2 regions of the Bariatricus sp. SGI.161 genome follow, and region 2 is predicted to be linked to the other one. Evidence: riboswitches for the same ligand, from Rfam matches in the RefSeq annotation. Region 2 holds a riboswitch; the other holds the start of a gene.
What was found. A riboswitch is a leader RNA that binds a small molecule or an ion and turns the genes downstream of it on or off. The one in region 2 is predicted to bind thiamine pyrophosphate.

Region 1 (3,422 bases), on a different contig from region 2:
TGGCGAGATTAGCGGGGCAATCTCTGAATCAAAATATTTTTCCAGATACTTGCATCCTTCGGAATCAATATCCTGGAATCTTAAAATTTGAATTCCTTCTTTTGCAATACATTCCATGAGTTCGTCATAGACAGCTTCTTTACGGCAGTCTGTCTTACGAGTCTGCTTCAATATTGCATCTACTTGTTCCTGAGAAGTCATCCCTGTCTTATTCTCCCGGATTTCTTTTTGAAGCAATGTCTGATCAAAAAGTGAACCCACACGCACCATAAAAAATTCATCCATATTAGTCTGATAGATTGACATAAATGTCAGCCTTTCACATAACGGCACAGATGGATTTTCTGCTTCTTCCAGTACTCGTTCATTGAATTTGAGCCAGGATAATTCTCTGTTCATATACATATTATCCATTGTATACACCTTTCTTTGTCAGTATTGTATAAGTTTATATCGTATTACATATATCACAACTACAAAAAGAGCATTTATAATCTATGTTAAATTCATGTAAAAAATCTCCGTAATTTTGTCACGGAGATTTTTGAATCTAAGCTACTTTATATGGTTTTCTTTTAAATATTTCTTTTGCCTTTGGATCAACTTTAGATTCCATGCTGGAATAGTACCTTATCATATCGTTTTTAATCTGTTTCCGGTTTCTTCTCTCTTTACGCATAACACAGACATCCTTTCATGGTTCATATAATACTTAATATATCTTTTGATAAAGATAATTTATCGTAGAATTATTTTTATTATATGAAATCACGTTTAAGTCTATGTTAAATCCGAACTTTCTTCTAGCACAGAAGTGCAATGCGGACATCTAAGTGCATCAATTGCAATCTCACTTTTGCAAAACGGACAAGTTTTTGTCGTTACAGGCGCTTCTTCCGCTTCTTTTTTCGGTGCAAACTTTGCAGCAGCGTTGTTCATTGCTTTGATGATTATAAACAGTACTAATGCCATAATCAGGAAATTGATGACAGCTGTTAAAAATTTTCCATAATTCAAGGTCACCTCACCAAGAATATTCCAGGACAGCTTGTCAAAATTCATTCCTCCAAATAATCCAAGAATTGGATTGATGATATCTTCTACAAATGAAGACACAATACTGGTAAACGCACCGCCTATGATAATACCTACTGCCATATCCATGACATTGCCACGGCTGATAAACTCCTTAAATTCTTTTATAAAGTTTTTCATCTTTCGTCTTCCTCCTTATGATCGAACTGTTATTAATCATTATAATAAATAATCTATAAACTGTACAGAATAATTACTACATTTTCTGATATTAACAGACGCATCATTCTTTCCTTGAAAATCAAATTCAATATTTTGTTATTGTATTTCACAAAAAAGCACGATATAATAACTAAGTATAAAAGGGGTGCTTGCTTTAAGCAGGCTGAGAGTAAGCTAGTGTGCTTTAACCCATGACCTGATTTGGATAATGCCAACGTAGGGACATAAAGTATGAATTATGTACGGTATGCTTCCTTTGCGTACCGTTTTTTGTTTTATAAAAACATTTCGCGAGAATGCACACTTTTGCTCTTTCTCAATACCTCATGCGGCAGATTGGGAGCACCACCTTTTGCCGCACTATAAAATTTAATGAATATGTTCATTAAAAGCAAAGTGAAGGAGGAAAAGAATATGTCTGGTTACACAACACAGATGGATGCTGCCCGTCAGGGTATCGTCACACCTGAAATGAAAATTGTTGCAGAAAAAGAACACTGGGATGTAGAAGATCTGCGCAATGCAATTGCCAAAGGAGAGATTATCATTCCATGCAACAAAAAACACACTTCTTTGAATCCAAGCGGAGTAGGCGCTAAGTTAACTACAAAGATTAATGTCAACTTAGGAGTCTCCCGCGACTGGAAAGATGTGGATATGGAGTATGAGAAGGTACGTTCTGCTGTAGAAATGGGAGCAGAGGCAATCATGGATCTAAGTTCCTATGGAGATACCAGAAGTTTTCGTCGTAAACTCACACAAGAATGCCCTGCCATGATCGGTACAGTTCCGATTTATGACGCAGTCGTTTACTACCACAAACCGCTGGGACAGATTACTGCACAGGAATGGCTGGATATTGTAAGAATGCATGCAGAAGATGGTGTGGATTTTATGACGATTCATTGTGGTATGAATCGCGCAACGGCTGCAAGATTTAAACAGAACAAACGTCTGATGAATATCGTATCTCGCGGAGGCTCCATTATGTTTGCCTGGATGGAAATGACCGGGGAAGAGAACCCGTTCTATGAACATTATGCTGAGATCCTTGATATCTGTCGTGAATATGATATTACGATGAGCCTTGGAGACGCATGTCGTCCAGGCTGTATTGCAGATGCTACTGATACCGCACAAATCGAGGAGCTGATTACCCTGGGAGAACTGACCAAGCGTGCCTGGGCCAAGGATGTACAGGTTATGATTGAAGGACCCGGACATATGCCTATGAATCAGATTGCTGCAAATATGGAAATTCAAAAAACCTTGTGCCATGGTGCACCGTTCTATGTACTTGGTCCATTGGTAACCGATGTTGCTCCTGGATATGACCATATTACTTCTGCTATTGGAGGCGCAATCGCAGCTGCATCCGGCGCTGCATTTTTATGTTATGTCACTCCGGCCGAACACTTACGTCTTCCAAATGCTGCTGATGTAAAGGAAGGTATCGTAGCTGCAAAAATCGCAGCACACGCAGCTGATATAGCAAAAGGAATTCCTGGCGCAACAGATTGGGATTATCAGATGAGTGAAGCAAGAAAACGCCTTGACTGGGAAGCAATGTTCAAGCTTAGCATGGATCCTGAAAAAGCACGTCGTTATCGTGAAGAAGCAAAACCAGAAAAAGAAGACACCTGTAGTATGTGCGGAAACTTCTGCGCAGTAAAAAATACGAATCGAATCCTGGATGGAGAAATTGTAAGTATTTTTGACGAGTAAATGGGAATTTAGATTAGTTAGTTGGTAATTGGGAGGTGTACGGCGAGAGGACGGATGGAATGGTTGCCATTGCGGAGTCCTTCGCTAAGAATCCATAACTGAAAAAGAAGCAGATATTTTGTGACCAGGCTGATTCACCCCGAAATCTTGATGATTTCGAGGCTCAGCAGCCTTCTCAGATTTGGCTTGAAGCCAAATCTTCGCACAAAATATCTGCTTCTTTTCCAGTAACGGATTCTAGCGCTTGTCCAACGAACGGCAACCATTCCATCCGTCTTCTTGCCTGACATCCCCCAAGTCCGCAACTTCCTCATCTGGGAGAATTCCTGCGCGTCATGCAGATGGAAAGATCATAGTAAAGATATTGTCAAAAAACTGGCAGAATAACTAACTGAATCTTCCCCTGAAATCACGATGAATCGTATAAAAACTCCGCTCCC
Region 2 (3,422 bases):
TCTGCCATTACCGGAATGTCACCGGCAGTGGCAATGGCAGTATTAGCCATGACTGCAGAGGCACCCATCTCCATAGCTTCACAGGCCTGAGAAGGGCGACCGATACCGGCATCTACAATAATTGGAAGATCAATCTCGTCAATTAGAATCTGGATGAAATCTTTGGTGCAGAGCCCCTTGTTGGAACCGATTGGAGAGCCAAGCGGCATAATGCAGGCAGCGCCGGCGTTTGCAAGGTCTCTGGCAGCATTCAGATCCGGATACATGTATGGCATTACTACGAATCCCTCTTTTGCCAGGATCTCCGTAGCTTTGATGGTCTCATAGTTATCTGGCAGCAGATATTTGGAGTCGTGGATAACTTCGATCTTCACAAAGTCTCCGCAGCCGACTTCACGGGAAAGACGGGCAATACGGACTGCTTCTTCTGCATTTCTGGCTCCGGAAGTGTTGGGCAGGAGTGTTACATTATCCGGGATATAATCCAGGATATTAGCAAGCCCACCTTCGTTTGCACGGCGAAGTGCCAGTGTGATAATCTGTGCTTCTGCCTTCTCGATGCAGGCTTTTACAAGTTCTAAGGAGAATTTCCCGGAACCCAGGATAAAGCGGGAAGTAAATTCATGTCCGCCTAGGATAAATTTATCGTCATTCTGATTCATAGATGTGTCCTTCTTTCTTTGATTATTCATAGTTTTCGATGTTTTTTTTGAAGATTACACGCTGGTTTCGCCCAGAAGGAGTCGTGTAATCATATTTGCTTCGTGGGCGGCACAGATAGCAACCCGCGGAGCCATGAGTCCATTTCCGGCAGAAGGTTCGGTGGTCTCATCCCCACAGAGATAGAAGTTGGAAGTGACCTTCCGGGTGCGGATGGAATTACTGTTTCCATATCCTGCCATACCGGAACCGGATACCAGCTTCTTTTCAGGAAAATGTTCCAGGATTCCATTGACCAGCAAAGCCTTGGCCTCCGGACGGTCGAAGGCTTCGCAGATAATAGAATCATTCTGAAATAATTCCGGCAGATTCTCTTCTGTGACTTTTACACAGTCTGTGCGGATATCCAGGTAGGGATTGATCCGCAGAAGCTGTGGTTTAAGAGCATCGGTCTTATACATACCGATATGCTCTGTAAAGTATTGCTGACGGTTCAGATTCGTAATGTCTACGACATCAAAATCAATCAGATGCAAGTGTCCGACGCCGATACGGGCCAGTGCAAATGCAACATTAGATCCAAGTCCGCCAAGACCTGCAATGGCAACTCTTCCCTGAGACAGTAATTCCTGAACCTGTGGGGAATGACGCTCATTGAGTGCTTCATAGATCTGCTCTTTTGTAAGTTGTTTCATATTCTAGCCCCCTCCTACAAAACTTACCACTTCCAGTTTGTCTCCATCTTTCAGTGTAACGGCAGCATAATTCTTCTTAGGAAGAATCTCGCCGTTCATCTCTACGGCAATCCGTTCAATCCGATACTGGTTCTGAGCCAGATATTCGGCAACGGTGATAGGCTTTTCCAGTGAAACAGCCTGTCCATTTACTGTGATCATGTGTGTCTCCTTTCCCGGCAGTCATAAGTGATCGGATATAAAAAAGAGTTCACAAAGTAATACACCCGTGGTGGTGCACCCCTTCATGAACTCTCGCTCACTCTCAACTTTACCGTATTCTGTTTTTAAGATAAGGCCTTCTGTATAAAAAAAGAGAGATACCAAAGCATCTCCCGCATTTTTATTCGATACGTTCCTACGTTGGCATTATCCAAATCAGGTATATGGGTCGAAGTTCTCAACTTCCTCTCAGCCTAGTACATAAGCTCCCCGTTTCTATTTACAGATTTTAGTATAGGAAAATATTAAAAAAAAGTCAACCAATTTTGTGAAAATAATGATTTTACATAGATTTAACAATTCCCCGATTCTGTTTTTACAAAAGAGGAGTACGCTGAATAACGTAAAATAGGAGGAAACATGCATGAGAGTAAAAAAATTATTATTGGTTTTACTTGCAGCAAGTATTGTGATCGGCAGCACTGCCTGTCAGGACAGCAGTGAGTCTCAGGATACTGTAAAAGTAGAGGGGCTGGATGTACTGGGAGAGATACAGGTGATCTCCAGAGAAGAAGGTTCCGGTACAAGGAGTACATTTGCGCAGCTTGCAGATTTTCAGGCAGAATCAGAAGATCAGGCGGATCAGACACGGACAGACGCACAGATTGCCGGTAATGCAGAAGAAGTGATAGATATGGTAAGCGATGATGATGCGGCAATTGGCTATGTATCAGAGGGCTCGATACAGGAAGCAGAAGGGATGAAGCAATTGAAAGTGGAAGGAATTGCGGCAGATGCCGGAGATAAAAAGTATCCTCTGAGCCGTTCCTTTTATCTGGCATATGTAGGAGAGCTAAACGAGGTAGAAGAGGATTTCCTGACTTATATTCACGGTGCAGGGCAGGAGATTGTAGGGGAGAATTATGAAACGGTAGCGAAGAGCAGTACGTTTCTGTCGAATAAGGCCGGCGGAACGATTACCATAAATGGATCTACTTCTGTTGCACCACTTATGGAAGAACTGGCAGAAGCCTATATGTTGATTAATCCGAATGCAAAGATTGAGATTGAACAGTCTGATTCTACAGAAGGATTGAATCAGGCGATGTCCGGAAAGTGTGATTTTGGAATGGCCTCCAGAGACTTAAAAGATTATGAGGCAGAATTACTTGATTATGAAATCATTGCCAATGACAATATTGCAGTCATTGTAAATGAACAAAATCCACTGGAAGATATATCATTAGATACATTAAAGAAAATCTATATTGGTGATATCAATGAGTGGAAAGAGTTAAATGAAGCTAGATAGAGTATGAATAATCAGAAAATGTTCCTATAGATTCAAATACAAGTTCATAAGATAGAAGGAGATTAAGATGGATAGTAAAGTACAGATAGTCTTTGGCCTGTTAGGCGGACTGGCAATATTTATTTATGGGATGAATATGATGAGCGAATGCCTCCAGAAAGCGGCAGGAGAGAAGATGAAAAGCATTCTTGCAATGCTTACGAAGAACCCGGTGCTTGGAGTGTTAGCCGGAGCATTGACAACAGCGGTACTTCAGAGCAGTAGTGCGACAACAGTCATGGCAATTGGATTCGTCAGCGCAGGACTTATGAATCTGCCGCAGGCAATCTCAATTATTCTTGGTGCCAATATCGGAACTACAATGACAGCGCAGATCATTGCATTTAAGATCAGCGATTACATATATGTAATTATCTTTCTCGGATTTATTATTTCCTTTATTGCAAAATCAGAAAAAGCAAAAAGCATTGGCCAGACTCTTTTTGCATTTGGTCTGTTATTCCTCGGAATTGAGACCATGGGAGATGTCATGAAACCACTTGCATCCAGTCCGG

Region 1: another riboswitch for thiamine pyrophosphate. It lies ahead of thiC (phosphomethylpyrimidine synthase ThiC); the one in region 2 lies ahead of thiS (sulfur carrier protein ThiS).

What each region holds. Positions count from the first base shown of each region.
Region 1 is NZ_JBNPLX010000008.1:74,949-78,370, reverse strand. Features, by position in the region: gene ppk1 (polyphosphate kinase 1) at 1-414, opposite strand, end outside; gene ACQRBH_RS06645 (hypothetical protein) at 551-679, opposite strand; gene mscL (large conductance mechanosensitive channel protein MscL) at 781-1,215, opposite strand; TPP riboswitch at 1,389-1,497, shown strand; gene thiC (phosphomethylpyrimidine synthase ThiC) at 1,672-2,982, shown strand.
Region 2 is NZ_JBNPLX010000007.1:91,195-94,616, reverse strand. Features, by position in the region: gene ACQRBH_RS06080 (thiazole synthase) at 1-662, opposite strand, end outside; gene thiF (sulfur carrier protein ThiS adenylyltransferase ThiF) at 717-1,355, opposite strand; gene thiS (sulfur carrier protein ThiS) at 1,359-1,556, opposite strand; TPP riboswitch at 1,733-1,839, opposite strand; gene ACQRBH_RS06065 (substrate-binding domain-containing protein) at 1,981-2,868, shown strand; gene ACQRBH_RS06060 (Na/Pi cotransporter family protein) at 2,936-3,422, shown strand, end outside.